uncultured Dysgonomonas sp.: one gene and its partner. The main gene of each other region encodes a partner of the protein of the gene in region 2 in a complex. Links are inferred from orthologs where the notes say so. Each region holds a gene or a part of one and is shown on either strand. Other genes may lie near its edges. The genes, in order: trxB and trxA.

Region 1 (16,895 bases), 2.8 Mb from region 2 along the record:
AGATTTTGCGGATGGGAAAGGAGTCTTCAAGCTTTAGTATTTGGAAAATACTTGTGCCTACATTTATAGGCATGGGGGTTATCATCTATATGTTCAGCCGTGAATTTAATCTGGATGATCTCAGACAAATCACAATTACGGAACATACTATTTTCTGGATTTTTGTTGCTTTCTGTTTTATGTTGGGGCGCGATACCGGCTTTGTAATCCGTTACCGTTACCTTACCGAAAAGCAATTGTCGTGGAAACAATGTATCAAAGTTACCCTATTAGCCGAGTTTGGAACAGCTGTCACCCCTTCCGTAGTAGGGGGGTCGAGTATGGCTGTGCTATTTTTGGCAAAAGAGAAAATACCGGTCGGGCGCAGTACGGCAATGGTATTTGTGACTTTGCTGCTCGATGAGATGTTTTTCGTAGTCACCTTCCCTATGCTTCTGATATTTATCCCTTTCCATACCTTGTTTGCCGACAATACCGCTTTGGGCTCGGGGGTGTTGGTGCTTTTCATTGTTGCTTACATTATCAAGATGCTTCTGTGCACGTTACTGATAGTGGGGTTATTCTTCAAACCTCAGGCTATTCGTTGGCTGATAATAAAGATATTCAGGCTACCCTTTCTTCGTCGTTGGCACAAAAGTGCGGTTAAAGCCGGAGATGATCTTATTGTAAGCTCAAGGGAGATAAGAGGAAAGGCTTTTTCATACTGGTTTCCGCTGATAATGGCTACTATCTTGTCGTGGAGTTCACGTTATCTGGTAGTGAATGCTATTTTTATGGCATTCTTTCAGGTGCATGACAATCTGTTGATTTTTGCCCGTCAGTTTGTTATGTGGGTTGTTATGGTAGTTAGTCCTACACCCGGAGGAAGCGGGTTTACGGAATTTATATTCAAACAGTACCTGAGCGAATTTATACCATTGGCAGGTGTAGTACCTGTTATAATCCTGCTGTGGCGGCTACTTACTTACTACAATTACCTGTTTGTAGGTGCTGTAATTGTACCGGGATGGGTGAAGAAATCGTTTGGAAAGAAAGAGGATTGATTATATGAGCAACAGAAGGAACAGATCGACCAGAGGAATATTTACACTATGTTTAATAGCTGCATTGCTTTATATATCTTACCAGCGATTCTGGTATACGGAAGAAGAAAAAATAACGATGTTTTATGAAGATAACAGATTCTCTTTCGAATTGCTAAAAGATAAGATATCGACATCAAGTGAAGATGAAGATCTCAGAATAATAGACTCGTTGAAAAAGAAATTATCGGTGCGAAGATATTGGATAACATATGATACGGAGGATACTGCTATAATTCATTTGAATGTTGATTTTGAGAATTATATTCCTCCATTCGAATATCGATATTGTGTAAAAGGCCTTGAAGAATCAGAAAATAAAGAAGGTCCGACCTTAAAGAAATTGAATGATAACTGGGGTATATTCAGATGATATGAAAAAGAGTCTTTGTATATTATTTTCCTTGCTTTTCTTTATCGGCAGTCTCACTGGGCAGACTGTTGATACTATTGAGGTATTCAGTAAAAAGATGGAAAGGGATATAAAGAATCTGGTCATTCTTCCTGCCGGATATAACAGGCAGGACACCATAAAATATCCGGTACTCTATCTTCTTCATGGTGTACAGGCCGATCATACCTCATGGACGAAGGTTATAAGGAAAGAATTGCCTGATGACGTAACCAAATATAATATGATAATCGTATGCCCCAACGGGGAAAATAGCTGGTATCTCGATAGTTCGGTAAACCCTGCTTCACAATTCGAAACATACATAACAAAGGAACTGGTAGAGTCGATAGACAATAAATACAAAACAATACCCTCATCCTTGGCTCGTGCCATATCGGGATTCAGTATGGGCGGTTACGGGGCTTTGCGTCTGGCTATCCTTCATCCCGGTGTTTTCGGTGCATGTGGGTCTATGAGTGGCGCTGTGGATTTCCGTCCCTTCCCAAAGGTATATAAACTGAGTAGCCAGTTGGGTGGTTATGCCACAAATAAAAAACGATGGGATGAAAATGTTATTATCAACATGACTAATAAACTAAAGCCAAAAACTTTATCTATAATTATCGACTGTGGATTTGAAGATCAATTTCTGTATGTAAACGGACAGCTCCATCAGTCAATGCTAAATAAAGGTATTCAGCATGAATATATTGTAGAATCCGGAGGACATGACCGTAAATACTGGAACAAAGCTATTGTAAAACAACTACAGTTTTTCTTCGGCTTTTTTAATAAGAGTAACTGATAAACCGAATAACTAAATAATCTAACAAAAATGAAAAAACTATTTACAACTTTAACTTTGCTGGTAGCTATAGCCTGCCTGCCATTGTTTTCGCAAACAGTAGATACCATTCAGGTATTCAGTCCTAAGATGAATAAGACTATCAAAAATGTAGTCGTTCTGCCGGAAGGATATGACAAGAGTAATCCCGCGAAGTACCCGGTTCTTTACCTTTTGCATGGCTATGGAGGACGATATGACACGTGGGTAAACGGTACTAAAAAGAGTTTGCCTCAGGATGCTACGCGTTGGCAGATGATCGTGGTTTGCCCCGACGGGCAGAATAGCTGGTACTGGGATAGCCCTGTTGATCCGTCAATGCAATTTGAAACATATGTAAGCTCCGAGTTGATTAAGTATATAGATGAACATTACAATACTGTAGCTTCGCCAAAAGGGCGCGCTGTAACGGGTTTCAGTATGGGTGGTCATGGCGGCCTGTGGCTTGGAATCAATCATAATGATGTGTTTGGTGCATGCGGTTCTATGAGTGGAGGGGTAGATATCCGTCCTTTTCCCAACAATTGGGAAATGAAAAGCTGGCTTGGAAAATATAAAGAGAATGAAGAGCAATGGAATGAACATACTGTTATAGACCAATTGTATAAGATAGAGCCGAACTCACTGGCCATTATAATAGACTGTGGCGTGAATGACTTTTTTTATAATGTAAATGAAGAACTGCACAAGAAAATGTTGTATATGAATATTCCTCACGATTATATTGTACGTCCGGGAGCACATACACATGACTACTGGAACAATGCCGTGGATTATCAAATGATGTTTTTTTCAAAATTCTTTGGACGGAAATAACTATCTTTGAGCTTTAATCATATCAAATCGCTAAAGATTGGGATGAAAGATGTAATTATAGTCGACAGGCAGGATATCACACGTATTGGGATAGAAACCCTTATAAGTGATACCAACAAGGCATCATCTGTTCAGGTCGCCGACAGTAAGGGCGATCTGGTAAAGATGCTTACAACTACCCCCGATGCCGTTGTGATACTGGATTATACACTCTCCGATTTTGGGAGTGTGGACGAACTGCTAAATGTAGGCTACAGATTTTCTCAGTCCCGTTGGCTGTTGTTTTCCGAAGAGTTGAGTTATGACTTTCTCCGTCGCCTGATTATGAGCAGTGAGTCGTTTAGTGTCGTCCTGAAGTCATGCGAACTGGATGAGATAAATATGGGCTTGCTGCATATATTCCGTGGCGAACGTTTTATCTGCGGACGTGTTACGAATCAGCTTTTGCAAAGCCAGAAGCCTGTGACCGAATCGCTGGATCATATTCTTACTGTTACAGAGAAAGAAATACTCAAGGAGATAGCATTAGGACGGACTACGAAAGAAATAGCATCTAACCGCAATCTTAGCTTTCATACGATCATCACCCACCGAAAGAATATTTTCCGTAAACTGGAGGTAAACAATGTGCATGAGGCTATTAAGTATGCTATGCGTGCCGGACTGGTAGACCTCGCCGAATATTATATCTAGTCAAAGGAAAGATAAGGTGTAAGCCTTTTGATATCATCGTCACTAAATTCTTCAAGCAAGCGCAGGCGTTTTAGTGATTCTATCCTGCCTTTCCTTTCTCTGATGTCCACAATGATTTTAGCTTGCTTATAATCTATATAGGGATGTCTGATCAATTCGTTGAAGTCTGCCGAGTTGACTTTCATCTTCTTTACTTGGGGTATAAGTGTAATGTAAGGCATAATTTTGTCATACAATTCATTATCCAGTCCCCAGACCTCTTTCAGTTGTGTGATATCAGCAAAGCCTCCTAACAGGTTGCGATACTTGACTATCCGGTTTGCGAATCCGGTTCCTATCCCGGGTATCTTTTTCAGCGATGTGGTGTCGGCAGTATTAAGTTCTACAGTTCTCCCTGTCTCTAATTTTTTCTGATAGGGATAGTCCGATGCTTTATCTTTATTTTGCTCAGAGGGAGTAGAAACTGTATTACTATATAGAGTATCAGTATTTGTTATTACTCGTACTCCGGAAGGTTTAGCCTCTTCTTTATCTGCTTTTTGTTGTGGTCTGGTAAAAATATATATCCCTCCCGTAAGGGTGATAAGGACAAGCAGTAATATAATGGCGACTCTGTCCCGTTTCTGAAAGTATAAGTAGTCTTTCCAGTTCATCAAGGTTATTTATGTGTTGGAACACCAAAAGTAATAAAAAAAGTCTACGGATATGGCTCCCGTAGACTTTCCTTAAATTTTATATATCGGATATATTATAACCCTCTTTCGCTCAGATATCTCTCAGCTTCTATCGCCGCCTGACATCCTGTACCTGCGGCAGTAATAGCCTGGCGATAGTGCGAATCGGCTACGTCACCCGCTGCGAATACCCCCTCTATACATGTTTTAGGTGTACCAGGTTCGGTAAGGATATAACCTACAGAGTCGAGGTTAAGTTGGTCTTTAAATATATCTGTATTCGGTTTGTGACCAATGGCAAGGAAGAATCCGTCGATCTTGATATCAAATTTTTCTTCGTTTGCTTCTCCCTGATGTTTTACTATATGGGCTCCTTCAACACCGTTTTCACCGAATAGTCCTACAGCATTACACTCAAACAAAATTTCTATCTTAGGATTCTGCATTGCCCTGTCCTGCATTACTTTCGATGCGCGGAGATAAGGCTTGCGTACAATCAGATAGACTTTTTCTGCCAGTCCGGCCAAATATATAGCTTCTTCGCAGGCTGTGTCTCCTCCACCTACTACGGCTACCACTTTCTTGCGGTAGAAGAATCCGTCGCATGTTGCGCAGGCAGAAACTCCCATTCCTGCATATTTTGTTTCATCAGGTAATCCGAGATATTTAGCACTGGCTCCGGTAGCGATAATTACACTATCGGTTTCTATCACTTTTTCTCCATCGATAGTTACTTTACGGGGGTAACTGGTGAAATCTACAGATGTGGCAATTCCAAAACGAATATCGGCGCCAAAACGTGTAGCCTGCTTTTTCAGGTCTTCCATCAGTTCGGGGCCTGTGATACCCTCCGGATAACCGGGAAAATTCTCCACTTCGGTAGTTGTGGTCAACTGTCCTCCGGGTTGTATTCCTTCGTAAAGTACAGGTGATAGGTTTGCTCTTGATGCATAAATAGCAGCAGTATATCCTGCGGGACCTGAACCGATAATCAGGCAACGTACTTTTTCGTTCATGTTGTGAGATTTATATGTTTTGTTTATATTTAATGCAAATGTATAGAAAATATTTATTGACTCAAAGCTTATCTATATCATATTTTTTATAGTATGATAAACAGAATCTATTTATCTTAAATCGACAATTTCGGCTCTGGGAAAGTCCTTTTTATGGAACTGGAATACATCATCGTTCAAGTTGCTCCCCGCTTGGTAATTCTTAATAGTAAGTATGTTTTCTATACCGACTTTATCGGTGACTGTGATCTTTGAGAAGATATTACTTGCTTTATCTATTAATACGGCTATTTTAGTAAAATCTCCACCCTTTTTCTGAGGTATCAGTTCTACCTCATATAATGATTTGCCGTTCATCCTTTTTTCTCCTTTATACGACAGGTTAAATCCTTTTTTATATATATTGAATAACACCGAAGGGCTGATTGCCTGCAATTCTTCACCTGTAGGATTACTTATGTTCACCTCTTCGGTATCTTTTATATATACCCATTGGGTTGTTCCATCAAACCATGTAATGGCATCAGGGATTTCTATCCTGAATTTATTACCCTTCATAAAAGCTTTGCCATCATAACTGTGCATTGACTGAGCTTTTGTGTCTTTCGAATCCAGTGTGAAAGTTGCTGTAACAGCGCCTGCTTTATTATATGTTTCCGATGCTTTGTCTAATATCTCACGGGCATTTTGTGCAGATAATCCTACTGTGAATGTGATAAGGATAAATAATGCGAATAATTTGATTTTCATATCTCGTTCTGTTTAGTATACAAATATAGACAATTAATAAACAGAAAAGTTTAAATATAGCGGAAAGCAATTAGGAATTGTTTCTGAACAATTTTATACTACAATGATTCAACTACCGATTGGAATTATCTTCTAATTAAATGCACTCAACTTCTGTTCCAGGCTATACTCATCGGCAATCAGTACATCACGGGCTTTGCTGCCTTGTGTAGGGCCTACGATACCTGCAGCTTCAAGCTGGTCCATAAGGCGTCCGGCACGGTTGTATCCGATAGAGAATTTCCGCTGAATAAGTGAGGTTGAACCTTGTTGGTGTACGACTATCAGGCGTGCAGCTTCATCAAAGAGCGGATCACGGTCGTTAAGATCTATATTGCCTATTTTATCTTCTCCGCCTTCACCCACATATTCAGGTAATTCGAAAGCATGTGAATATCCTTGCTGGTTACCGATATACTGGGCTATTCCTTCTACCTCCGGAGTGTCTACAAAGGCGCATTGGATACGGACCAGATCACTACCTTGTGAAAAGAGTAAGTCTCCACGTCCTATCAGCTGGTTTGCACCGGACATATCCAGAATAGTACGCGAGTCTATCTGTGATGTAACACGGAAAGCCATGCGGGCAGGGAAGTTGGCCTTTATTGTACCCGTGATGATGTTTGTTGTCGGGCGCTGGGTGGCAATGACCATATGCATACCTACTGCACGAGCTTTCTGTGCTATACGGGCGATAGGCATTTCTATTTCTTTTCCGGCGGTCATAATCAGGTCGCCAAACTCGTCTATAATGATAACCAGGTATGGCAGGAAGCGGTGACCTTTCAACGGGTTCAAACGGCGCTTACGGAATTTTTCGTTATATTCTTTTATGTTACGCACTCCGGCATTCATCAACAATTCGTAGCGGTCGTCCATCTCCTTTGTCAGAGAGTTAAGGGTCTGGGTTACTTTGCTCACATCTGTGATAATGGCTTTTTCTGCATCAGGCAATTTTGCCAGATAGTGCTTCTCTATTGTAGAGTAAATGTTGAATTCCACCATTTTAGGGTCTACTAATACCATTTTCATCTCGGCCGGATGTTTCTTGTAAAGCAATGATGTGATGATGGCATTCAGCCCTACCGATTTTCCTTGTCCTGTAGCTCCGGCAACCAGTAAGTGCGGCATCTTGCAGAGGTCGAACATGAATATCTCATTAGTAATGGTTTTACCCAAAGCAACAGGCAGATCGTATGCGCATTCCTGAAACCTGCGGGAGGCAATCACCGACTGCATGGATACGATTTGCGGGTCTTTGTTTGGTACTTCTATCCCGATTGTGCCTTTACCCGGCATTGGTGCAATGATGCGAATACCTAAGGCTGATAAACTCAGGGCTATATCGTCTTCCAGATTACGGATTTTCGAAATTCGGACTCCGGCTTTCGGTACTATTTCATATAATGTGATTGTAGGTCCTACGGTTGCTTTGATAGAAGTGATTTCTATGCCATAATTTTGCAGGGTAGTTATAATCTTGCTCTTATTGGCATTCTGTTCTTCCATGTCCACTCCTTTGCCTGTGGTGTCATATATTTTCAGCAGTTCGGTAGATGGAAAATGGAAGTTGGACAGGTCTTTCGTCGGGTCGTAGTCCTCCATCTCTTCACCTTCGGGCAACATATCGGTATCTCCATCGAGGGCCGGTAAAACAGGTTCTGCTGGTTTTGGAGGATGTGTCTCTGTATTTCTTACTGGCTGAATAAATTCTTCATCTTTCGGTACAACAATCTCGAAGTCCTGATCTATTTTTACAGTTGTCGCAGTCTTTTTTGGTTTTGTATTTTCTATTGTGCGTATTTCGGAATCTTCGTCAAGGATATCTCTATTGTCTTCATCTTCAGTAGCCTTGTCCTCTTTTTTTCTTTTAAAGAAGCTAAACCAGCTTTTCTTTTCTTTCACAGGTTCTTCTTCCTCTATTTCTTCTTCATAGAAATTTTCAAGTTCAGGATCTATATCCTGTGCTGAATTATTTTTCAACGGATTTTTGAACAGCCCCCGGAAAAACTCCATAGATGCCTTTTTAGTAATAATGAGGAATATAATCAGTAATAAGACGATAATCATCAGTACGCCGGGTATTCCCAGTGCGGCTTCCAGGGTTTGTTCAATGTATTGCCCGTGTGCTCCGCCCCATATAATATGGCTGTCGGGGAAAATCCGGGATAAGGTAAAGGCACTTGTTATAGAACCCCAGATCATGGCGAAAGCCATAAGCAGGAATGTACGGATGGCGGATATGTTTATTACCCGCATCATTTTTAGTCCCATCAGTATAAAATAGACAGGGATCAGTAATGAAAAAATCCCGAACCACTGGTTTATAAATTTCTCTGCTATAAAAGCGCCGGCAACACCTGTCCAGTTGGATATCTGTTGCTTATGGGATATGAGGTCGAAGAAATATCTGTTTACAACCTTGCTTTGGTCGGCGGCTCCGGTAACGAAGAATGATACCTGCCCCAATAATATATATGCTCCGATAAATGCAAGGCATACGCCTAACAGGAATCTGGTGCGTTCTTTTTTTATAAACTCTAAAAATTGAGCGCCTTTACTAGGGGTTTTCTTTTTCTGGACTGTTTTTTTAGCCATATGGTGAAGTGAGACGAATACTCTTTATCTCTTTAATTTTTTGTAATAATATAGAACACAAATATAACGCTTTTTTAGAAAGGAACGACGCAGCCTTTTTTTATCTTTTGTAAAAGAATTTAAAATTAAAAGAATACAAAATTTATAATATCTGGTACTTTTTTATTAAAAAAGCGAATTTAAATTAAACCTTTTCTAATTAATAGAGTCAGACATGTCAGGTAAATAAAAATTAGATATAAGGAAATAATGAAAAGGAATATTCCCCTGCTTCTCTTTTTGTGCATGTTTTTTCAATTGAGTGTACAATCCCAGACGATAAATATAACAGGGACCGTATTTGATGACGGTACCAAAGAAGAAATTGAATTGGCGAGCATCCGTGTGCTGAATGTAAAGGATAGTGCTTATGTGACAGGTGCCGCTACGAATGCAACAGGAAAATTCAGTGTAGCTGTAAAACCGGGGAACTATCTGGTTCATGTTTCGTTTCTTGGCTATCTGGAGCAATATTTTGCTGTAAATACAAGGACGAAAACCGCAATAGGAAATGTATATCTGAAAGAAGACGGTATTTTGTTGAGTGAGGCCACAGTAGAAGCCAAAGCTCCTGAAATAATTATAAAGGGGGATACTGCAGAATATAATGCTGCGGCATATAAGGTACAGGAAAGTGCGGTGTTGGGCGATCTTATAAAGAAAATACCCGGAGCAGAGATAGATTCGGATGGTAAAATAACCGTAAACGGAAAAGATATATCCAAGATTCTTGTAGATGGAAAAGAGTTTTTTAGTGAAGATCCTAAGACCGCATCCGAGAATTTACCGGCCAAAATGGTAGAGAAATTACAGGTACTGGATCAAAAATCAGATATGGCCCTACTTACAGGCTTCGATGATGGTGAAGAGCAAACTGTGATAAATCTGGTAGTAAAGCCCGGAATGAAAGAAGGAGTGATGGGTACGGTATCGGGGGGATATGGAAATAAAGACCGATACGAAGCTAATGGATTTGTCAATGTGGCCAGAGGGGACAACCGTCTTTCGGCTCTGGGCAATTTCAATAATAATAACAATGCCGGCGGTGGCGGTGGCGGCGGACGTGGCTGGGGAAACAACAGAGGACTCACCGAAACAACAATGGGAGGAGTGAATGTTGCCATGGAGCCTTCCAAGAAATTTAAGTATGACGGTGATGCCCAGTACAGGGGTACTGATAATAATGTGGAAACGACAAGCAACACGACATATACAAGCAGTGATATGATTGAAAATAGGACTTCGTCGCAGAACAACAATAATAAGAACATGAATGGCAGGTTCAAGTTTGAATGGGCACCCGACAGCTTGACTAATATCATATTTCGCCCCAACCTTTCATATTCGAAATCGAATCAGTTTTCTATGAGTGAGTCGGAGCGTACAACTGCTTCCAGCGAAAAAGATAACTTCCGCGCTAACTCGGAATCGTCATCCGATGGGCATACCCTTCGGTTGGATGGAAATTTATTGGTAAACAGAAAATTGAATAGTAAAGGGAGATCTGTTACAGTAGAACTGTCCGGCGGATTGTCAGATGGGGATACAGATGGTATCACTTATTCAATAACGGATTATTATAATGCAGGCGAATCGAGAATACAGGATCAGATCTATAACCAAAAAAATAATAGTTACAACTGGCGTGCACGGTTATCTTATCTGGAGCCTATCGGACGTAATAATTTCCTGGAACTGGCCTATAACATAAGAAATACTCATTCCGAAACGGATAAAAAAACATATGAGAAGGATGCTTCGGGAAAATATACGGTTATAGCAGAAGATTATACCCGTAATACAAAAAATGATTTCCTTAATCAGAATATATCGTTAAACTTTCAGGCCCGCCGTCAGAAGTATAATTATACTGTTGGCGTGGGGTTGGAGCCATCGCGTTCCCAAACTTCCGTTACACAGCCAAATATGGAGGAAAATAGAGACAGGGCAAGGAATTTTGTGAATTTTGCTCCGCGTCTGGAACTAAATTATTTGTGGGATAAACGCCATAACCTCCGGATAAGATATAATGGACAAACCAGTCAGGCATCAACAGATCAGCTCTATGATGGTATCATCTCACAGAGTGCAACCGATACTACTCGGGGTAATCCTAATCTGAAACCAAGTTTCGAACACAGGTTGAATATACGTTATCAAAAATACATCCCGGAAAAAGCATCGTCGATAATGAGTTTTGCAGATGTGAGATATACGACGAATGCCATAGCAAGTATTACACGTATCGGAGAGGGTAATAGCCGGAATACTACTTATGAGAATATCGATGGAAATATGACGGGACGGCTCATGTTTATGTACAACACTCCGTTGAGGAACAAGCGCTTTTCTATTAATACACGTACATTCGGTAACTATAACCGTGATAATACATTCATATCGGATCGTGACGGGGGAGACCCTCAAAAGAATACGGCCAATACATATAGTATCAGTGAAGGTCTTGGGTTAAAGTTTAACTCTGATAAATTTCAATTCAATATCAGAGGTAATATTTCTTACGAGAATACCAGAAATTCCTTGTCATCTACACAGAATGAATCGCTTAAAAATCAGGAGATTTATAATTATGGCGGAGGGGGTGATTTTTCCTGGTATCTGCCATATAATTTTGTCCTTGAAAGCGATTTGAACTATTCATCCAATTCGGGATATACCGGAGGCTATCAGGAAAATTCATGGATATGGAATGCTTCTCTGGCCAAAGAGTTTAATATAAAGATTAAGAAAGAATCAGGAGCTGTCAGCCTTCCGGCGACTTTACGCTTTAAGATATATGATATACTTCAGGATCAGAGCAACATCTCCCGTAGTTCGAATGCCAACAATATAACTTATAGTACTTATAATACTATTAGCAGTTATTTCATGGTGGGGCTTACTATTCGTTTCCAATCCTTTAAAGGCGGGGCGAAGAGCAGCGATATGGAAGGTCCTGGTGGAGGACGCCGATTTGGTCCCGGTGGAGGTAGAGGTCCCGGTGGCCCGATGTTCTAACTATATAATCAAATCCGTAACAAATGTTGCGGATTTTTTAGTTATAATATTTTTCTATTGCATATATATAATACCTATATGTAGGTATTGTTATTTCTGTATATACCTAGTAATGGTGATTGCCCGGAAAGTCCGTTTTTTTTAGCTTTGCACCTCAACTAAAAAGCTATTTATCATTATACCGCAAATTAATGCGTAACAGTTATTCGTTAACAGTCAGTAAGTTTGGTTTATTGATTGTAACCGTATTATATCTGGGATCTATCAATTTCTTTCATCATATCCATAAGATTGATGATACTATGATCCTCCATTCGCATCCCTATAAAAAAGGGTGTGATGGTAAACCGGCGCATACGCATACAAAAACAGAATTACAATTAATACAGCATTTATCAGCATTTGAAGTAATAGACTTATCGGCATCTATTGTCGACTTAAGTATTCCTTTTGTTAAACCGGTCGTACTTCTTGCATATTCGAGTGCTGTACTTCATTTTCAGTATCATAGCGGATGTTTTCTTCTGCGTCCCCCTCCTTTTTTATAATCCGGCATCCGGAACCAGACTTTACTTTTACAGATACTGATTAATTTAAAAATAAAAGATGAAAAAACATATAATAGTATTATTTATGCTAATACTGTCTGCAGGAGTAATGCAGGCTAATCTGGTGCGTACCGACGCCAATATTTTCGGACATGTGGTTAATAGTAAGACGGGGCAACATATTTCGTATATTAATATTATCCTTAAAAATACAACAATAGGGGTTGCTACAGATGCAACCGGACATTATACGTTGAAGAACTTGCCCGAAGGAACATTTACGGTGGTTGCTGAAGGTATCGGGTTCAAGCCTCAGGAAAAAGAAGTGGAACTAAAGCGGGGGAAATCGATAGAGGTGAACTTTGAAATAGAAGAAGATGCACTGAATCTTAACGAAGTTGTTGTTACAGCAGGCCGTACTTCTCAAAAAAGGACTGAAGCCCCTGTGATAGTAAACACTATCAGTACCAAGATGCTGGAAACAACTCAGTCGGTCGTATTAGGAGAAGGTTTGAATTACTGCACAGGGCTACGTTATGAAAACGACTGTCAGAATTGTGGCTTTTCCCAAATACGTATGAATGGCATGGAAGGTCCTTATTCCCAGATACTGATAAACAGCCGTCCTATATTTAGCGGGCTTGCCGGAGTTTATGGTTTGGAACTGATTCCGGCTAATATGCTGGAACGTATAGAAGTTGTACGTGGCGGAGGCTCGGTACTTTATGGGTCGAATGCTATTGCCGGAACAATCAATCTGATACTGAAAGACCCGAAAACGAATTCGTTTGAAGCCGGATTTAATACCTCTCTGATTGGTACAGGTATAAGTGGCTCTAATGGCCCGGCAGCCGATTATAATGCAACAATGAATGCAACTCTGGTTACAGAAGATCATAAGACCGGAATTTCGGTATTCGGCAATATGCGTGACCGTAAAATGTTTGATGCGAATGATGATAGTTTTTCCGAAATAGCACCAATGAAAAACACTGTTATTGGTACCCGTATATTTCATCGTCCCGGATACAGGAACAAAATAAGCCTCGACTTCTTTAATATCCGTGAACAGCGCAAAGGAGGGAATAAACAGGACTATCCTGATCATGAACGTGATATCTCGGAATCGGTGAAGCATGATATGGTGACAGGGGCATTGACCTATGAGCAATATCTGCGGGAGAGTGACCTGCTTACTGTATTTGCCTCGGGACAATATCTGGACAGAGACTCATACTATGGGGCTAACCAATCGTTAAGCGACTATGGTAATACAAAAGATAAAACATTTAATATAGGTGCTCAATATAAGGCTTCGGTAAATGATATTTCAACTCTCATAGGAGGAGTAGAACACACAGGTTCGCATCTGACTGATAAGAAGCTGGGATATCCTGAATACAAGGTGAATGATGACGGTGAAATAGAAACAACGCATGTTCCTAATCGTATCGTGTCCGACCAGTCACTTTCTACTACAGGTGCTTTTGCTCAATATGAGATAAAGGTAGGAAAAGCAAAGTTTCTGGCCGGAGCACGTATAGAACATTATTCTATCAACGATAAACAAACAGATAGTGACAAATCGGGGACTGTGCTTGTACCTCGGGCAAGTGTAATGTATGACCTTACAGATTATCTGCAAACCCGTCTCGGTTTTTCGAGAGGTTACCGTGCTCCGCAAATATTCGATGAGGATCTTCATATCGAGACATCGGGTTCGCGTCAGGTGATAAATAAGAATGATCCGGACCTGAAACAGGAAAACAGTTCCAGTTTTACTTTGTCTTTCGATTTCAATAAAAAGTTGGGAGGGATCAATACCAATATCCTGATAGAAGGCTTTTACAATAAATTGCATAACCCCTTCAGGAATGAAATAGGTGAACCGGATGAGAATGGTACAGTGATATATACCCGTATCAATTCAAAAGATGGGGCGTCGGTACAAGGTTTGAATCTGGAACTGAAGGTAATGCCATCGGATAAGCTGAGTGTGAGTGCCGGATTTACGATTCAATCCAGTAAGTATAAGACAGCTGAGGAGACCTTTGGAGAAAAGAACTTTTTCAGAACGCCGGATACATATGGTTTCTTTACTGTGGATTGGGAGTTTGCACGCAATTTTGGTGTGTCTGCAACAGGTAATTATACAGGTAGGATGTTGGTTCCATATTTTGGAGTTGATTTGCCGGAGGGAGAGGCCCGTGATGCCGGGGAACTGCGCAAGTCAAAAACATTTTTCGACGCAGGTCTTAAGTTTCATTACGATATGAGAATAACAGGTGGTGTGACAGTTGAATGGTTTGCCGGCATGAAGAATATATTCAATTCTTATCAAAAAGACTTTGATAAAGGTATCGACCGGGATCCTTCTTATATTTACGGACCAAGTTTGCCTCGCACTGTGTTTCTCGGATTTAAAATAGGTAATTTACTATAATCAATCGTATATATTTAAATGAAAATAAGGTTGCTAATTGTTGGCAACCTTATTTTTTATTTTCTAGAGGATTTATTTCTGAGTAAGTAGCTCGTCTTTGATCTTGTTATCTACTGTTTCTTGCTTTATTGATAGGAACTCGTTGCTATCATTATATATGTATGTGTAAATGCTTGATTTATTAGCCCAGTCTTTTTGCTTGTTATTCCATTTCGTGATGGTTATAACACTCGCTTTGTCAGACTTGTTATATCTGTATTCAAACTTAGCAAGGTTTATCCATCCGCCTTTATCATTCCATTTTTGTATTGTTCTTTCCAGAAGTCTGCCTTTTTCGTCATAGAAGTAAGAGGTTTTCTTGAAAGGGATGGAAGTTTTGTCATCAAGCGTAACATATTCTTTCTTTACGCCTAATTCATTATTTTCCATATTACTGTAAGTTATTACGTCTTTGGCATTAAGATTCATTATTGAAACTAATACTGCGAATACTGAAGTTAAAATAGTTGTTTTCATAATTGTATGTTTTATAGTTATAATTTGTATCTCTTGTTCACAATATAATATACCAATTCTGTGCCAAAATCTTTAGATTGCTGATATATAAAATGTTATATGATTGGTTGTTTTTTGTACTGTAAATATTTTTTACATAAGTGTCCATTTTTGATACAATTCAGTTTTTCTATCTGTCAGGGAAATAAGTAAGGCTACCTTCTCAGGCAGCCTTACATTGTTGTTGTTTTAATCCTAACTTATTTTTGGGTAATGAAGTTATTATCGTTATTCGCCCTGTTTTGTATATTGATTTGTTCTAAAGAGAGAAGTTCATCATTTTCATCATATATGTGGGCAATGAAAGATGATTTGCCTGCCCAGTTGCTTGTTTCTTTATTCCATTCGGTGTAAGTCAAACCTGATACTTTGTTTGCGCTTGTGTATTGGTATTCATATTTAGCAGTGTTTACCCATCCCGTTTCATTGTTCCATACACTTACGGTTTTTTCAGTTATATTACCCTTTCTGTCATAAAGGTAGCACCCTTTGCTTTCGGGTTTCGAAGTTTCTTTGTTTATGGTAACATATTCTTTCTTTACACCTGATTCATTATTTTCTACATTGCTGTAGGTTATTACATTTTTAGCACTTAAGTTCATTGTTGAAACTAATACTGCGAATACTGAAGTTATAATAGTTGTTCTCATAGTTGTATTATTTATTGGTTGTTGTAATTACTATTGTTATCTGGATATATTATGCTGTATATTTATTTTTGAGAGATTAAGTTGTAAGCGGTCTTATTCTCTACCTGAATTTGTTTTGTAGTCAGAAATTCGTCTTTGTCGTTATATATATGAACGGTAATATCGGATTTTTCAGACCATCGTTCATTGTTTTTGTCCCATTTTGTATATGCTACATAGGCTACCTTGTTCGCGTCTCCATATTGATAAGAATATGTTGCTGCATTTTCCCATCCGGTATTCTCATTCCATACGCTTACTGTCTTTTCTACGATATTGCCGTTTTGGTCGTAGTGGTAGTATTCTTTGCTTTCGGGCTTTGAAGTTTCTTTATTGATAGAAACATATTCTTTCTTCACTCCAAACTCTCCGTTTTCTACATTACTGTATGTTGTTACATTTCTGGCATTAAGATTCATTGTTGAAACTAATACTGCAAATACTGAAGTTAGGATTGTTGCTTTCATAATTGTATGTTTTAAGTTATTTGTTTATTATTCTATTAGTGTATTAGATTACTAGTACACTGCAAATCTAAGATGTATTTTTGAGTTGACAAAACTTTTCGGTCACTTTTTTTTAGAAAAATGAAAAATATTTCACAAAATACTCACAAACAGATCGTTGTGTTTTGATTTTTTGTTCAGGGCTTAAATGTTAGGTAGATCGCCAGTGAAAAATAGGGGGGAGTCTTCTT
Region 2 (16,563 bases):
CGCCGAAGAGTTACAGATTTCGGGACCTTTCAATATGCAGTTCCTTGCAAAAGACAACGATATCAAAGTGATCGAATGTAACCTGCGGGCATCCCGCTCATTCCCATTCGTATCTAAAGTACTGAAGATAAACTTTATCGATCTTGCGACTCAGGTGATGCTGGGCAAAAATGTAGAAAAGCCGAACAAGAACGACTTCGATCTCGACTATGTAGGTATCAAAGCATCACAGTTCTCATTCTCCCGCCTGCAAAAAGCCGACCCTGTACTAGGTGTGGATATGGCTTCTACCGGGGAGGTGGGATGCATCGGAGACAACTTCTACGATGCTATGCTCAAGTCGATGCTGTCGGTCGGTTACCGTGTTCCGAAGAAAACGGTACTGTTCTCTACCGGACCTGCCAAATCGAAAGTGGAACTGTTGCAAGCCGCACGTCTGCTACATCAGAAGGGATACGAACTGTATGCAACGGGAGGTTCTCAAAAGTTCCTTGTAGATAACGGAGTGCCTGCCACTCAGGTATTCTGGCCGAATGAAGACCAGAAACCAAGTGCACTGGAAATGATCCAGAACAAGAAGATAGACCTTGTGGTGAATATCCCTAAAAACTTTACCACAAACGAGTTGGATAACGGATATAAAATCCGCAGGGCATCTATCGACTACAATGTGCCTTTACTTACAAACTCCCGCCTCGCATCGGCTTTCATACAGGCATTCTGCAAAATGAATGTGGATGAGATAGAAATCAAGGCATGGAACGAGTATGAATAATCTGCTTTTATTATAATGAATAGCCTCAGTTTTTCTGAGGCTATTTTTTTTAGTTAGCGAAGTCCTGTAAGTACAGATTTCACGTCAACAGTTGGCTCACATTGCCATATAAGGACTACATATCATGTGTATGCACCGTAATGCATAATTTGTTAAACAAAAAGGAATGTAAAAGCGTTTTCTTTGTACTTTTAGTCTAAGAAAACCAAAAGCTGGATTTAAATTTTCGTTAGACATTCCCTAAATGGGAATCAAACATACAATCACAAACAAAAAATAAACATTGCCGATTATGAAAAATGGTGTAATGATGCAATACTTCGAGTGGAATCTCCCAAATGACGGAAATTTATGGAAACAACTAAAACAAGATGCAAGACATCTGCATGAAACAGGTATAACGGCAGTATGGATTCCTCCGGCATATAAGGCAGACGAACAACAGGATGAAGGGTATGCAACATACGACCTTTTCGACCTCGGAGAATTTGACCAAAATAGTACCGTAAGAACGAAATATGGTACAAAAGATGAATTAATAGAAATGATCGGCGAGTTGCATAAAAATAAAATATCAGTATATCTCGATACTGTAATGAATCATAAAGCCGAAGGTGACTATACCGAGAAATTTAAAGTAAAAGAGGTCGATCCTAAAGAGAGGAATAAGGATATAAGCGACGAGATAGAGATTCAGGCATGGACAGGCTACTTATTCAAAGGACGGGGGAATAAATATTCCGACTTTAAATGGCACTGGTACCACTTTTCCGGTGTCGGATTTGACGATGCTCAGAAAAAAAGCGGAATCTTCCGTATACTCGGAGAAAACAAATATTGGAGTGAAGGGGTAGATGACGAAAATGGCAATTATGATTTTTTGCTATGTAACGATTTAGATCTCGACCATCCGGAAGTGATAAAGGAACTGAACCGCTGGGGACTATGGGTTTCCAACGAATTGAATTTGGATGGTATGCGTCTCGATGCAGTGAAACACATGGAAGATAAGTTTGTTAAACAATTTCTGGAAACAGTAAGAGCCGAGAGGGGCGACGACTTCTATTCGGTTGCTGAATACTGGAACGGGGATCTGGAAACGTTAGAAAAATATCTTTCTGCTGTAAATAAAACGACCGATTTGTTCGATGTACCCCTGCATTATAATATGTATAAGGCCTCGATATTCGGCAAAGATTATGATTTGCAAGGGATACTGGACAATACTCTCGTTTTGCATCATCCGGACTATGCAGTCACTTTTGTGGATAACCACGACTCGCAACTGGGTAGCTCTCTGGAATCGGAAATAGAAGACTGGTTCAAACCTTCGGCTTACGCCCTCATCCTACTGATGGAGAAAGGATATCCCTGCATTTTTTATGGTGATTATTATGGTACAAACGGAGATAAATCGCGACATCAACCTATCATTGATCTATTACTGGATGCCCGGAGGAAATATGCTTACGGTGAGCAAAAAGACTATTTCGACCATCCCTCTACGGTAGGCTTTGTGCGCCTAGGAGATAAAGATCATCCCGAATCGGGGCTTGTATTTCTGATGTCGAATGGTATTGAGGGAAATAAAATAATGAATGTGGGGATAAACCGCAAAGGTGAAGTTTGGTACGATATTACCGGCAACGTGCAGAAGAAAATAACAATAGATGATGAAGGTAACGGTGATTTTCTTGTCGAAGGAGGAGCTTTATCTGTTTGGGTAAAATCTTAATAAGATTAAATGAATATAAAAGGGCGATTAGAAGTGATCTAATCGCCCTTTTATATTCATTTATTTTTAATTCTTATATAGCATCTCCCGAACTAATTCCCCGTTATAGAACTGCTTTACGGGATACCCATCCGTATCGTATTCATATGTAACTTCAATAGTATCTGTACCATACCTCGGGTCTTCGGTCGTAAACCCCTTCGGATTATTTTTACCGATAAAGTCTCCGCACCATCTCATGCTATTTACATGCCATGCCCAGAACCACGCAGGAATACTCTCTATATTGAGAAAAGCAGATTTATCATTGTTGAATTTAAAGATAGTGATCTTACTTCCTTCGTTAGTTGCTCCATGTTGTGTGTATGTAACCAGATTATTATTTTCGTCATATACAAATTCTTCCCACGGTTTACCATCTTCAAATACGGTTTTGGTAAGCCGTCCTTTATGGTCTATATGAATTTGCAGGTGGTCTGTTACTTTTTTCTCCTTTACCTGTTTTCCGGAACTTGTCACCTCTTCAGCAATATAACCATCATTGTATGTATACCTGGAATTGGTAATCAATTCCCCTCTGTCCTGATTCATTATACATTCAGAGAGCAAGTTCGTAATTTTGTCATATTTGAACGTAAATTCGCGAAAGGTAACAACACCTTTTTCAACAAAATAGGTCAGCTGTTTTTTGTTATTATACTTGAGATCCACTATCTCTTTCGTTTTCACCGAATTGATTTGGACAAGCTGCTTCGTTTGAGCATATAACGTAAATCCGGCTGATAATATGCCGATAAGGGATGTAAGTATAAATCTCTTCATAGAATAAGTGTCTGGTCTTTTTTTAATGATTACCTAATTAACGAATCGGGCGTTCTTTTATTGTAAATTGGCCTATTAGTAAATAAGCTGATTGGCAAATGATGATAACAATCTATAGCTTAAAGATTATTCTTCTTTTATCAGTTCCGAATCTTTGAGTTTTACAGGTGTCGACTTCTTCCTTAACTTCATATTCAGAAATTCGACAAGCAAAGAGAAAGCAATGGCAAAGTATATATATCCTTTCGGTATTTCTCCCACAGTGGTACCGAAGATTGAAATCTGAGACAAATGTGCCGATTCGACCAACAACATTACACCTATAAGGATCAGGAATGAAAGTCCAAGCATCTGAATTGTCGGATGTTCGTTTACAAATTTACTCACCGGACCGGAAAATAATAACATAATCATAACAGCCGCAACAACGGCCGTAACCATGATAGTCATAGCTCCTACATATCCAAATTCGCTGAAACTGACCAATCCAACCGCAGTAAGGACACTATCGAACGAAAAGACAATATCAAGAGCTACAATCTGGACAATAACACCGACGAAGCCGGATTTTGATTTTCCATGAGCAGCATCACTCTCTCCTTCTAGTTTATGATGAATTTCAGTTACACTTTTATATAGTAGAAAGAGCCCTCCTACTCCGATTATAATGCTCTGTCCCGAAATAGAACCGTCGAACCATGCCGTATCGAATGAAAATATGGGCTTGGTCAGCTTCATCAGCCAGGATATACAAAATAATAAAAGGATACGAAATAGCATAGCCAGCAATAAGCCTATAGTACGGGCTTTTGGCTGCTCCTTTTGTGGTAATTTAGACGATATGATAGACAAAAACACGATATTGTCTATTCCTAATACTATTTCAAGAAAAGCCAGAGTGAGCAAAGCTATCCACGCACTTGGCAAAAGAAAAGTTTCAAAAATTTCCATAAAAATATTTTTGCGACAAATTTAATAAAGAATTTGACGCTTTTGGAAATTATCTCTTTTTTTCTAAATATTCCTTTATAACAGTATCTCGATCTGTCTTCTTAAGACCCAGAATTCGTTGAATCCTGAGTAGTAGTTTCTTCATAATTGTTCGCATCTAATTGTCCTCGATCTTCATTACAAAGATAACATTTTCGATAGTTCACAAAAACTATTTAGTCAATATCTCTATTTTTTTATATTCTTTTGTAATTGTATCTATACAATAAAAAATAATCTAGAATACTACTACTGATTATACTCCATGCGGCCAAACGTTTGTCCATAGCCGAGAAAATATCCTTCGGCTTCTATCTAGAAAGCTTTAGGGTAAACCCGAAATCTAATCTTTTTGAAATAGTTTATCTATGTAGTAAGCTGCTAGCTTATGGTTCTTTGACGTGTTGATCGGCCCTTCCATTGACTACACTTCGTTCTGTCGAACGTTGTTTCTCCCCCTCGGGGCAGGGCTGTTAAGTTCTCTGCTTTATTCTGTTATTTTCTGCTGTCATTCTTCACTTCGTTCAGAATCCCGACCCAGAGAAACGAGATGTTTCACTGCGTTCAACATGACAAAGAGGATATAAGAATTCAGAACTTAACAGCCCTAACCCTTGGGGGAGGCTACAGAGAGTAAAAAGTAATAGTAGAAAAACTGTTACCTTTGTTACCTTTTGGAAAGTCGTAAGTCAAGTTTTTTAGTTGCTAGTTTTAAGGCTAATAGACTAACGGCTAATAGCTAAAAAACCGTTACTTCTGTTACCTTTTAACCATATATAGTTAATGAATGCAAAAATAACAGATGGGAAATAGTGAAAAATTTGTCAGAAGTGTCAGGTTTTAACATTATATAGTTAATGAACCTAAATTGACGATAGATTATGAGTTATACTTTGCGCCTTAGCGTCTCTGTGTGAGTACATTGTTGACTGTTAGCTGAAACGTTACCAATTTTCGTGTGTTTATCTTAGAGAAACTTGCTGTTAAACCTCGATTAATTAAATTCTCCGTATCTTTGAACTCTAAAATATTAAAATACACTGTTACTGATGAGTAATAAGAAGAAAATAATTAATGATCCCGTATTCGGTTTTATTACTATCCCGAATAATTTTCTTTACAGACTTATACAACACCCTTTTTTGCAGCGGCTCAATCGTATCAAGCAACTGGGGTTGGCCTCATTCGTGTATCCGGGAGCACAACACACCCGTTTACATCATTCCATCGGCGCTATGTACCTGATGGATGAAGCCATAAACAACCTGAGAATAAAAGGTCATGAAATAACCGCCGAAGAAGCAAATGGAGCATTAGCCTGTATCCTGCTACACGATGTAGGTCACGGGCCTTTCTCGCATGTACTGGAATATACGCTGACAAACGGTATCCATCACGAAGAGTTTTCCCTTGCTCTGATGGAAAACCTGAACGAAGAAATGGATGGTGAACTTGATATCTGTATTTCAATATTCAAGAACGAGTATCCGAAAAAGTTCCTGCATCAACTGGTGAGCGGGCAACTGGATGTAGACCGCCTCGATTACCTGCGCCGCGACAGTTTCTTTACAGGTGTAACGGAGGGTAATATAGGATCGGCCCGCATTATTAAGATGCTCGATCTCCGCAACGACCGCCTTGTTGTAGAGGCTAAGGGTATTTACTCGATAGAAAACTTCCTGATGTCGCGCCGGCTGATGTACTGGCAGGTATATCTGCATAAAACAGCCGTTGCAGCCGAGAAAATGCTGATAAAAACACTGACAAGGGCAAAGGAACTGAGCGATAAGGGTATAAAGCTGTTTGCGTCTCCGGCCTTCCTGTATTTCCTGGAGAATGATGTAAGCAGGGTATTCTTTGACAGGCAACGCGAAGAAGTATTGAAACATTTCGCGGGTCTGGACGATAATGACATCTGGTGCGCACTGAAGGTATGGGCAGCAAACGAAGACAAGGTATTGTCCACGCTTAGCGCGGCTTTGATAAACAGGAACCTGTTTAAAATAGAAATAACCAATGAACCGCTGTCTGAGCACCAGATACAGAAACATATTGCGGCTTATACCGAACAGCTCGGAGTGAATGAATACGAAGCATCTTTCTTCTATTCGTCCGATGTTATTTATACAAATATGTATAATGAAGCCGACGATAGTATAGATATCCTGTACAATGACGGTAGCATCAGGGATATATCGGAGGCATCGGACATGCTCAATATACAACTGCTGTCTAAGAAAGTGCAGAAATATTACTTTTCGTACCTGAAAATTTAAATTATGGATATTTCGAGAGTAGAACAGTATATCGTTGCCAACGGATTACTTGCCGGAGGAGAGAAAATAATCGTAGGTGTGAGCGGAGGAGCTGATTCTGTCGCTTTACTTGATATCCTTCATAGCTTCGGCCTCGAATGTGTCGTAGCCCATTGTAATTTTCACTTACGGGGCGAAGAATCTAACAGGGACGCATTCTTTGTAGAAGAACTTTGTAAAAAGTATAATCTGAAATACGAGCGTATCGATTTCGATACGGAAGCCTATGCCGCTATAAATTCCGTGTCGATAGAAATGGCTGCCCGTGAGCTGCGTTACAACTGGTTTGAACAACTCAGAGTTATTCATATGGCCGACAAAATAGCCGTAGCACATCATCGAGATGATTCTGTAGAAACCATTCTGCTCAATCTTGTCAGGGGAACAGGTATCCGCGGACTTACCGGTATTGCCCCTGTAAACGGATATATTATCCGTCCATTGTTATGCGTGAGCCGCGACGAGATAATAGAGTATCTGAAAGAAAGGCGAATGTCGTTCGTTGATGATAGCACCAACAATGAAGATATGTATGCCCGGAACAAGATAAGGCTGAATGTTATCCCTATGCTGGAAGCGATAAATCCTTCGGCAAAAGAGTCGATAAACAAAACAGCCGAGCATCTGACGCAGGTGGCTAACATATACTATATGTATATGGCTCAGGTGAAAGCCAATATATTGGGAGACAATAAGATAAATATATCCATGCTGGTGCAGTATCTGGAACCGGAAGCTATCCTTTTCGAGCTCCTTTCTCCGTATGGGTTCAATTCAGCTACGGTACGGCAGATATTCGAATCCGTGATAAGCCAGTCGGGTAAAATATTCTATTCGGAAACACATGAGTTACTAAAAGACAGAGGATTCCTTATCTTAAAGAAAAAGGACAGTCTCAAAATAGAACGGTATAATATCCACGAAGATGAAACTACCTTATCGCGCCCCATACATCTGAAAATAGAGCGTACTCCGGTAAACGGGGATTTTTCCATAGAAAAGAATCCCGATATAATATACATCGACGCTGATAAACTAGCTTATCCGTTAACCCTTCGCAAATGGAGGCAGGGTGATTGGTTTATGCCTTTCGGTATGAAGGGAAAGAAGAAAGTAAGCGATTATTTTTCCGACAATAAGTTCAGCCTGTTCGACAAGGAAGCCACATGGCTGCTTTGTTCGGGCGATGATATAGTATGGATAGTAGGGCACCGCGCTGATGAGCGGTTTAGAATAACTGATAAGACAACAGAAATAGTAAAAATAACATATAGTAAATGAATATGAAGAAAATGTTTATCGCAGCAATAGCTTCCCTGATGCTATTCTCCTGCAACAATTCAACGACAGAAAAAACGAGCGATATGGAACAAAAAAATACTGTAGTAGAAGCCATTATGAGCCGTAGAAGTATACGCTCATATAAGCCGGAACAGATAACACCGGAGCAACTGGATACAATAGTGAAATGTGCCATAAATGCACCTAGTGCACTAAACAGGCAATCGTGGGAAGTAAGGGTTATACAAAGTGCCGATTTATTAAGCAGGATCAACAACAGCTTTGTGGAAAAGGCCAAAGGAAAAAGCCTGCAAGGAAGTGCAGCCCGTGCGCAAGAACCGGGATTCAGTGTATTTCACGGAGCACCGACCCTCATCATTGTAGGTAAGGATAAGAGGAATCCTTATAGTGCAGTCGATTGCGGACTATTGGCGCAGAATATTCTCCTCAGTGCCGAATCTATGAATATCGGGACATGTACCATTGGTAATATGGCCAGTATATTGAACGACCCCGATTCGAAAGATTTCCTGAAAGAGATAAATATGCCTGATACACACGAAGTTGTTTTTGGTATTGCCGTTGGCTATAAGAACGAATCGCCAGATGCCAAACCAAGAGATGAGAGTAAGGTGCAGTATATAAGATAATCAAGACGAGGTTATTTAGAAGACCAGATAATTAAGGCTACCAAAGCCCCCAGAATAGAAAAAGAGAACATAAATCCGCCTATATAAACCATCCGTCGGGATAAGACTGGTTTATGTTCTTTTATATATCTGCCCGAAATATACCACAACACAATACTGGCCACAAACATAGCTATACTAACATACAAAAGAATCATATATACTTCCATACCCGCAACTACTTTAAACCATTCATTATATTATAACAGAAGGTAAAACGATTAGTTCAACCAGGACTAATCCGATGTGGGATATCCAACAAAAAAAGCCTATCTAATCAGACAGGCTTTTTATCAATATTAGGGAGCTTTATTTCAGCATATTCTCTATCTTCTCTACCAATACGGCTTTCTGAGCTGCACCTACTTGTTTGTCCACTACTTCACCGTTTTTGATGAATAGGATTGTAGGTATATTGCGGATACCATACTTAGACGTAATGTCGTCATTGTTATCCACATCTACTTTACCAATAGTTACTTTGTCTGCATATTCAGCAGCCAATTCTTCCACAATAGGACCGACCATGCGGCAAGGGCCACACCACTCTGCCCAAAAATCTATTACTAGTGGTTTGTCCGATTTCAATATACCTTCAAACCCTGCGTCTGTAATCTCTAAAGCCATAGTTTCAATCTATCTAATTATTTATAATATTTATATTATCTATTTGTTTTATTTGTTTTGCAAAGGTAATTAATCTATTTAGAATATGAAAGGCTTCAATTTACTTTAAATACAATATTTTCGTTTTCCACCAGATAATCAATAAGTTCCTGCTTAACATTTATTTTAAAACTTCTTGAAAACAAATCTACTTTCATATTTCGTTCACCATCAACTACCTGAAAATATAACAATGAATTACCCGGATTGTTTTTTGTTAAAGTAGACAGCTCTTCCACCATCTGCGTATTCATATCATGCAGTGGTAAAGTAATCGTTAACTTCTCTATCAGTCGGTCTTTTACATCTGGTAATAGCTGTATCGAAAATATTTTAAACTCAAACTGAGTCTGATCAAATTTCCGTGGTTGTACGCGCCCTTTGATATATACATATAGTCCAAGACGCCCATATTTTCCAAAGTTGATATAGTCATCACCAAACAAAGGCAGTTCACCGCTTCCCGTGAAATCCTCGATGCGAATAATCATAAACGGCTTTCCGTTCTTGGTAATCCCTTCCCTCACAGCCGATACCAGCCCGCCCAGAGTCACCTCTTTATTTTTCAAAGCATCCTTATCTTCAATTTCCGACATGCCCACATTACATACATAATTGAGTACTATCTTATATTCATCGAGCGGATGTGCCGAAAGGTATATCCCTATCAACTCACGTTCTTTATTCAGACGCTCCAGATCCGACCATTTCTCTACTTTAGGTATTTCAGGATGTGCTATATCAAATGATGTATCTCCCCCAAACAGTGAGTTGGCTGCTGTATTCTTATCCAGCTGGTATTTATTTCCATAACGGATAAGCATATCTATAAACTGTTCACCTTTACCATTAACTCCGAAAAACTGCTCACGGCTTACTTCCGGAAAATTATCAAAAGCACCGGCTAAGGCCAGGGATTCTACATTCTTACGGTTACAAGAGCTCAGGTTGACACGTTCTACAAAATCGAATATATCTTTAAATGGGCCATTCTTTTCACGTTCTTCTATAATATTCATTACAGCACCCTCTCCTACTCCTTTTACAGCAGCTAGTCCAAAGCGTATATCACCTTCCTTGTTTACCGAGAACTTCAGGTAAGACTCATTTACATCTGGGCCAAGCACATTCATGCTCATGGCTTTACATTCGTCCATGAACTTCGTGATTTCAGTGATATTAGATAAGTTTCGAGAAAGTACGGCAGCCATATATTCCGATGGATAATTGGCTTTCAGCCACGCTGTCTGATAAGCTACCCACGAGTAACAGGTTGCATGGGACTTATTGAACGCATATGATGCAAATTTTTCCCAGTCGGCCCATATTTTATCAAGTGTTTTCTTATCGTGTCCGTTTTTAGTGCCGCCGGCAATGAATTTTTCTTTCAGGGCATTCATCTTATCAATGAGCTTTTTACCCATTGCCTTACGCAACTCGTCGGATTGTCCACGCGTAAAGTCGGCCAACAAACGCGACAAGAGCATGACCTGCTCCTGATACACGGTAATGCCATAAGTATCGTTCAGATAACGCTCCATAATCGGGATATCGTAAGCTATTTCTTCCTGCCCGTGCTTGCGGGCAATAAACGAAGGAATATAATCCATAGGACCCGGACGATAGAGAGCATTCATCGCTATCAAGTCTTCAAACTTACTCGGTTGCAACTGTTTTAGGTATTTTTGCATACCGGCCGACTCGAACTGGAATGTACCTGTTGTTTTACCCTGACTATATAGCTCGTATGTTTTTGGATCCTCGAGCGATATAGTATCTATATTGATAGTCTCACCAGTAGTATGTTTTATGTTATCAATAGCCTCCTTGATGATAGAGAGTGTTTTTAGCCCGAGAAAGTCCATTTTGATAAGCCCAGTCTCTTCAATTACCGTACCTTCATACTGGGTAACAAGCATATTCTCGCCCGTTTCCTTATCTTCGGCCGTACTCACCGGTACAATGTCGGATATATCCTGCTGCCCGATGATGATACCACAGGCATGCACGCCCGTATTACGCACATTGCCTTCGAGCATCTGCGCATATTTGAGCGTATCGCGCATCACGGGATCATGGCTGTTCGCCGCTTCTTTCAGTTCGGGAACATATTCTATGGCATCGCGCAGTGTCACCTTTTTCTTATCAGGGATACGGTCGGGAACGAACTTCGCCAATCGGTTCGACTCCGACAATGGTAATTTTTGCACGCGTGCAACATCCTTTATAGCCGACTTAGTAGCCATAGTACCATAGGTAATGATATGTGCCACACGCTCCTGCCCGTATTTTTCCGTTACCCATTTCAAGACCTTCCCACGTCCGTCATCATCAAAATCGATGTCGATATCGGGCATGGATATACGGTCGGGATTAAGAAAACGCTCAAACAGCAAATCGTATTTTATCGGGTCTATATCTGTAATCCCCAGACAATAAGCTACCGCCGAACCGGCAGCAGAGCCACGCCCGGGTCCGACAGCCACACCCATCTCGCGCGCAGCTGCAATAAAGTCCTGTACAATAAGAAAGTAACCGGGAAATCCCATCGTTTTCATTACATCCAGCTCAAAATCGAGTCGTTCTACCGTTTCGGCATCCCTATCTTTCCCATAACGCTTGTCGGCTCCTATCATCGTCAGATGTTTCAGATAGTCCGATTCCAGCTTGATGCGGATTACTTTATCGTATCCGCCGAGACGCTTATATGCCTTCTCTCCGAATTCGATTATGAGATCTTCCTCGCTGTACATTATTTTATATCCTTCTTCCGTTCCAAAGGATGCATCGATGGTAAAGAATGGCATCAAAGCATCGGAATCAATGGAATAGAACTGTACCTTATCGGCAATCTCCAATGTATTTTCCAGTACTTCGGGATGGTCCGAGAATAACTGGTTCATTTCCGCCGTTGTCTTCAACCATTCCTGCTTGGTATAACGCATCCGCTTAGGATCGTCGAAGTCCTTACCTGTACTCAGACAAATAAGGCGGTCGTGAGCATCGGCATCCTCTTCTTCCACAAAGTGGACATCATTGGTAGCAATCACTTTTACACCAAATTTCTCACCTAGTTTCAGCAATTCGGCATTAACCTTTTGCTGCAAAGGATAGGCTTCGATATTTGCATCAGGACGATTAGCCTTATGGCGCTGAAGTTCTAGATAGAAATCTGCACCAAAAAGATTCTTAAACCATTGTAGTGCCTTTTCTGTTTCCTCCACATCTCCGGCTTGTATCTTTTTGGGTATCTCACCACCTAAACAAGCTGTAGAGACAATCAGTCCTTCATGATATTTTTCGAGTAGTTCCTTATCTATACGCGGACGCATGTAATAGCCTTCTGTCCAGCTATGAGATACCATTTTGATAAGATTTTTATATCCTTTCAAATTTTTGGCCAGTACCACAAGATGCCAGCCGCTCATATCTGGTTTACCTTCTTTCAGCGTCCTGTGACGGCGGGCTACATAACATTCGCAACCAATAATTGGTTTAAACTTTTTAGCTTCCTCCTGCTGTATCTTTATTTTCAATTCACCGATCTGATCACCGTTTCCCCCTTCCGGATCTTTTTCCAGGTCCTTTATCTGAGCTTTCAGTTCCTTAATGGCACTGTCGTATTTACCGTTCTTCTTTTTTACATAATTAAAAAACTCCTTTACCCCAAACATGGCTCCATGGTCGGTAAGGGCTATTGCCTTCATTCCGTCGGCAATGGCTTTATTCACAAGATTCGGTATGCTGGCCTGCCCATCCAACATCGAATATTGGGAATGGACATGTAAGTGTACAAAATTATTCATATCTCTTCTGCTTTTTCACAATCTGTAAAGTTACAATAAATAGGAACTCTTCTCAAGGAAAACGATTGGCAGTTTTCAACAAGTAAGGATTTTTAAAGATTGGAATAATTAATCTCTATTAATTGAGCGAATCAGTAGTTAAAACTGCAAGCATATTTTTAGTTGAAACATAAATTATCAATAAAATAAAAGTGCTAAATATTTACTCAATATACTGGAAATAATTAACTTAAAAGAACAATCCCGATTGCCTGATAGTTATGATTCCAAGAAGAAAGAGCTTAAACTGATAAAATATTACTGTTTCATTGTTTTTATTGTGCGTTTATCATTTTGATCTTCCTTTTGTTTTAAAATAAATAAAGAGAATGTTAATGTCGATATTCTGTAGAACAAAAGATATTCGTGAGTTGTATTAAACTAGTGTTTTTTAACTAATACTTACAATTAAATCTTAATTAAAATGAAAAAGTTTCTTTTTTCGGCTGTTGTACTTCTTGCAATGGCGTTTACAGCACAGAATGCTCACGCACAGGCTGGTCTTCAATTAACATCCAGTGTGCAATCCTTCAATTTGGGAACTGTCCATGTAGGAGATGTAATACCTATTCAATTAGACCTTAAGTTTTTGAATCTGGGAATTCTTACACCTAATATTGCAAGTATGCAAGTCAAGTCGACTGGGGCGAAAATTCGTATTAGGCAAGGAGATGTCGTTGCTCTCCCGACAGGAGTTACCGATTGGATATTTAATGATGGAGAGCTTGATATTATAATTATTGCGCCTGGTGCTTTAAATGAATCTCTAGAGGTTAGTGTAGAGGTACCTCTACCGCTGTTACCTCCTGCAGTTCTGACGCTGGATATTCCGGTTACAGGCACTGTTCTTCCATAAATCAGAGTATTTCTAAAGAAACGAAGATTTATTTAATGTAAGAAGAAACTATGTTCGTTTTACAATAATTGTAGAATAAGGACAAATGAGAAGGGGTGAATCAAATGATTTTTGATACACCCTTTTTTCAAATATCAAAGGAGTACTCAAATTTATCGTATCCATAACTATTAATATCTAATGCGAATCAGTATTTAAAAAATTAGATAAATAAAAGCGATGGCAATTTTGCCCATCGTATGTACTAAAAGTCCAGATGTTGATCTGACTTTGTGCGCTCTTTGAATTTTAGTATGTTCATTCAACCAATTGAATGGGAATCATGGTTAAAGAAATGTGAGGTAATATTCCTTTAATTTGATGATTTTCAGGAGATTAGAAAACATTTGACATACTTATTTTATTGATAACTAATATTTTAACTAAATAAATCAGCGAGCAGCTTCAACTATTGATTCGCATAAATTACAAATTTATAATATCTCGAAACGGGCTTTAATCTTATATGCTAACTTGATTTTTTGCATTTGGGAAGCATCGGCATCATTATTCGCGTCCTCATTTAACATCAGAGTATTGCTCATATAAAAACGTTCCTGATGTGGTTGTGGTCTCATTACATTTTCTTCATCCATTTCCAAAACATAGATCGGACGTCCGGCTTTATTGCCTACGCTTTCCAATAGGTATCCGGCTTTTTCCTGAGCTGCTTTTATCGCCATTATTTTCACTTGTTTGCGATATTCGGTGATATCTTTATTTTTAAGTTCTGCAATATTTACTTTTATAAAGCCCTCTTTGGGCCCCGGTATGAGGTTTAGTAATCTGTCCAACTGACCGGTAGTGGTAAGTACGATTTCATATTTCTTTTCTACCCGCGCTTCGTCCATATGCTTCTGCGTTTGCCAGTAATATACCCAATAATTATTAGTGGCTGCATCTTTCAATATTATCTGATTATCCTTAACGCCGACTTCCGAAAGGATAGATCTCAATTTACGATCTGCCTCATCGAGAGAGACATTATCACGTACCTTTTTAGCACCGACATAGTTACCGATTATTACCGACAATCTGATCTCGTCGGGCTCAACTTCCATTTCGGCACTTCCTACAACTTCTATAAAAGGGATTTTCGGATCTTCACTTGTTTGGGAATAAACCATAAAGGATGCGCATAACAATGCTGTCAACATCATAATCTTTTTCATATTTTTAATTTTTTAATTTTACTTGAATCAAAAATAAAAAGAAAAGCCTCACCTATTTTCCCTAAATGGGTGAACTACTGTTTTGAATTGGCAAACAACAGTAAACGAATGGGTGTGGATGTTCTGTAAATAGAGTTTGAGCTGATGATACCGTTTTTTACTTTTCAGTGGTAGTCCGGGGTTAAGGCGACACAAATTGAACCTGAAAATAAAAACTATCTCTAATTTTTCATTTTTTTCTATTTTTCTCTAGGGTTTTTCTTGTCTAACCAATCATATAAGTAGAAACCGGTTATTATTCATTATTTAATCAATACTGTTATGAAAACAATATACTTAAAAACCGCACAACTGATCCTTGCCGTTCTCATATCCGTTGCATGTATTCCATTACAGGCACAGAATATGTCGGCAAACTACGTTACTATAAGTGGTGTAGTGAAGGACAAGAACTCGAATAAGAAACTTGAATATGTCAGCATTTCCGTTCCGGGAACCAATATCGGTACTATAACCAATACTGATGGCGTATTCTCTATCAAACTCAGCAATGCGCTGGAAGCTAAAACACTGGAGATATCACACATTGGATACCGCAACATGAAGTTCCCTATCAATAGTGAAGACATAGGACATGAAGTAACTATATACCTCACCCCGAATGTAAATCTACTGAAAGATGTTGTAGTACAAGCTGTTGACGCCCAAAAACTGATAGAAGAAGCTATCCATAAAATCGGAGACAACAATAGTGCAGAAGTAAATATGCTTACAGGCTTCTATCGCGAAACGATAAGGAAGAGACGAAACTATATAAATATATCGGAGGCAATACTAGATATATATAAGACGCCTTATACGCAAGACATTGCGGGCGATAGAGTGCAGGTCTACAAAGGGCGAAAACTGATAAGCCCGAAGCCAAACGATACACTGATCGTAAAGTTTCAGGGAGGGCCAAATCTTTCTACATTTATGGACGTGGTAAAAAATCCGGAATTGTTTCTGGATATAAATGCACTGGGTATATATAGATACACTATGGAAGAATCGGTTATGATAGACGAACGTCCTCATTATGTGGTCAGTTTCAATCCGCAGGTTGTACTTCCATATGCACTGCACTACGGCAAACTCTATATAGATAAGCAAAGCCTGACATTCTCCCGCGCCGAATTCAGTCTCAGCATGGATGACAAGAATAAGGCCACACAGGCAATATTGAGAAAGAAACCGTTCAAGATGCATTTCAAACCCGAAGAAGTATCATTTCTGGTAACATATAAGCAGCAAAACGGAAGAAGCTACCTGAACTATGTATGGAGTGAAGTAAAGTTTAAATGTGACCTGAAACGCCGCCTGTTCTCTACCGGCTATA

What was found.
Region 1: the proteins of trxA (region 2) and trxB are in contact, whole or in part, in a crystal structure (PDB 1F6M), measured with the Escherichia coli proteins. The link is inferred for uncultured Dysgonomonas sp. from one-to-one orthologs.

The regions. Positions count from the first base shown.
Region 1 is NZ_LT599032.1:3,091,487-3,108,381, forward strand. The notes cover bases 3,549-6,548. They hold trxB (thioredoxin-disulfide reductase), read right to left. Parts: upstream 5,520-6,548; coding sequence 4,578-5,519; downstream 3,549-4,577. Other genes in these bases: QZL88_RS13005 (response regulator transcription factor), read left to right, coding at 3,549-3,829; QZL88_RS13010 (helix-hairpin-helix domain-containing protein), read right to left, coding at 3,826-4,482; QZL88_RS13020 (LolA-like putative outer membrane lipoprotein chaperone), read right to left, coding at 5,631-6,269; QZL88_RS13025 (DNA translocase FtsK), read right to left, coding at 6,402-6,548. Outside these bases: QZL88_RS12985 (lysylphosphatidylglycerol synthase transmembrane domain-containing protein), read left to right, coding at 54-1,043; QZL88_RS12990 (hypothetical protein), read left to right, coding at 1,048-1,455; QZL88_RS12995 (alpha/beta hydrolase family protein), read left to right, coding at 1,457-2,281; QZL88_RS13000 (alpha/beta hydrolase family protein), read left to right, coding at 2,312-3,136; more of QZL88_RS13005, read left to right, coding at 3,179-3,548; more of QZL88_RS13025, read right to left, coding at 6,549-8,906; QZL88_RS13030 (TonB-dependent receptor), read left to right, coding at 9,156-11,963; QZL88_RS13035 (hypothetical protein), read left to right, coding at 12,155-12,511; QZL88_RS13040 (TonB-dependent receptor), read left to right, coding at 12,570-14,954; QZL88_RS13045 (DUF3836 domain-containing protein), read right to left, coding at 15,027-15,470; QZL88_RS13050 (DUF3836 domain-containing protein), read right to left, coding at 15,710-16,159; QZL88_RS13055 (DUF3836 domain-containing protein), read right to left, coding at 16,222-16,665.
Region 2 is NZ_LT599032.1:267,393-283,955, forward strand. The notes cover bases 7,576-10,243. They hold trxA (thioredoxin), read right to left. Parts: upstream 9,235-10,243; coding sequence 8,917-9,234; downstream 7,576-8,916. Other genes in these bases: tilS (tRNA lysidine(34) synthetase TilS), read left to right, coding at 7,576-7,918; QZL88_RS01105 (nitroreductase), read left to right, coding at 7,921-8,568; QZL88_RS01110 (hypothetical protein), read right to left, coding at 8,580-8,777; dnaE (DNA polymerase III subunit alpha), read right to left, coding at 9,330-10,243. Also shown: carB (carbamoyl-phosphate synthase (glutamine-hydrolyzing) large subunit), read left to right, coding at 1-775; QZL88_RS01080 (alpha-amylase), read left to right, coding at 1,068-2,510; QZL88_RS01085 (hypothetical protein), read right to left, coding at 2,577-3,332; QZL88_RS01090 (TerC family protein), read right to left, coding at 3,459-4,283; QZL88_RS01095 (HD domain-containing protein), read left to right, coding at 5,372-6,598; more of tilS, read left to right, coding at 6,602-7,575; more of dnaE, read right to left, coding at 10,244-13,079; QZL88_RS01125 (hypothetical protein), read left to right, coding at 13,543-13,974; QZL88_RS01130 (SIMPL domain-containing protein), read right to left, coding at 14,448-15,185; QZL88_RS01135 (carboxypeptidase-like regulatory domain-containing protein), read left to right, coding at 15,507-16,563. UniProt on the Escherichia coli protein: Participates in various redox reactions through the reversible oxidation of its active center dithiol to a disulfide and catalyzes dithiol-disulfide exchange reactions.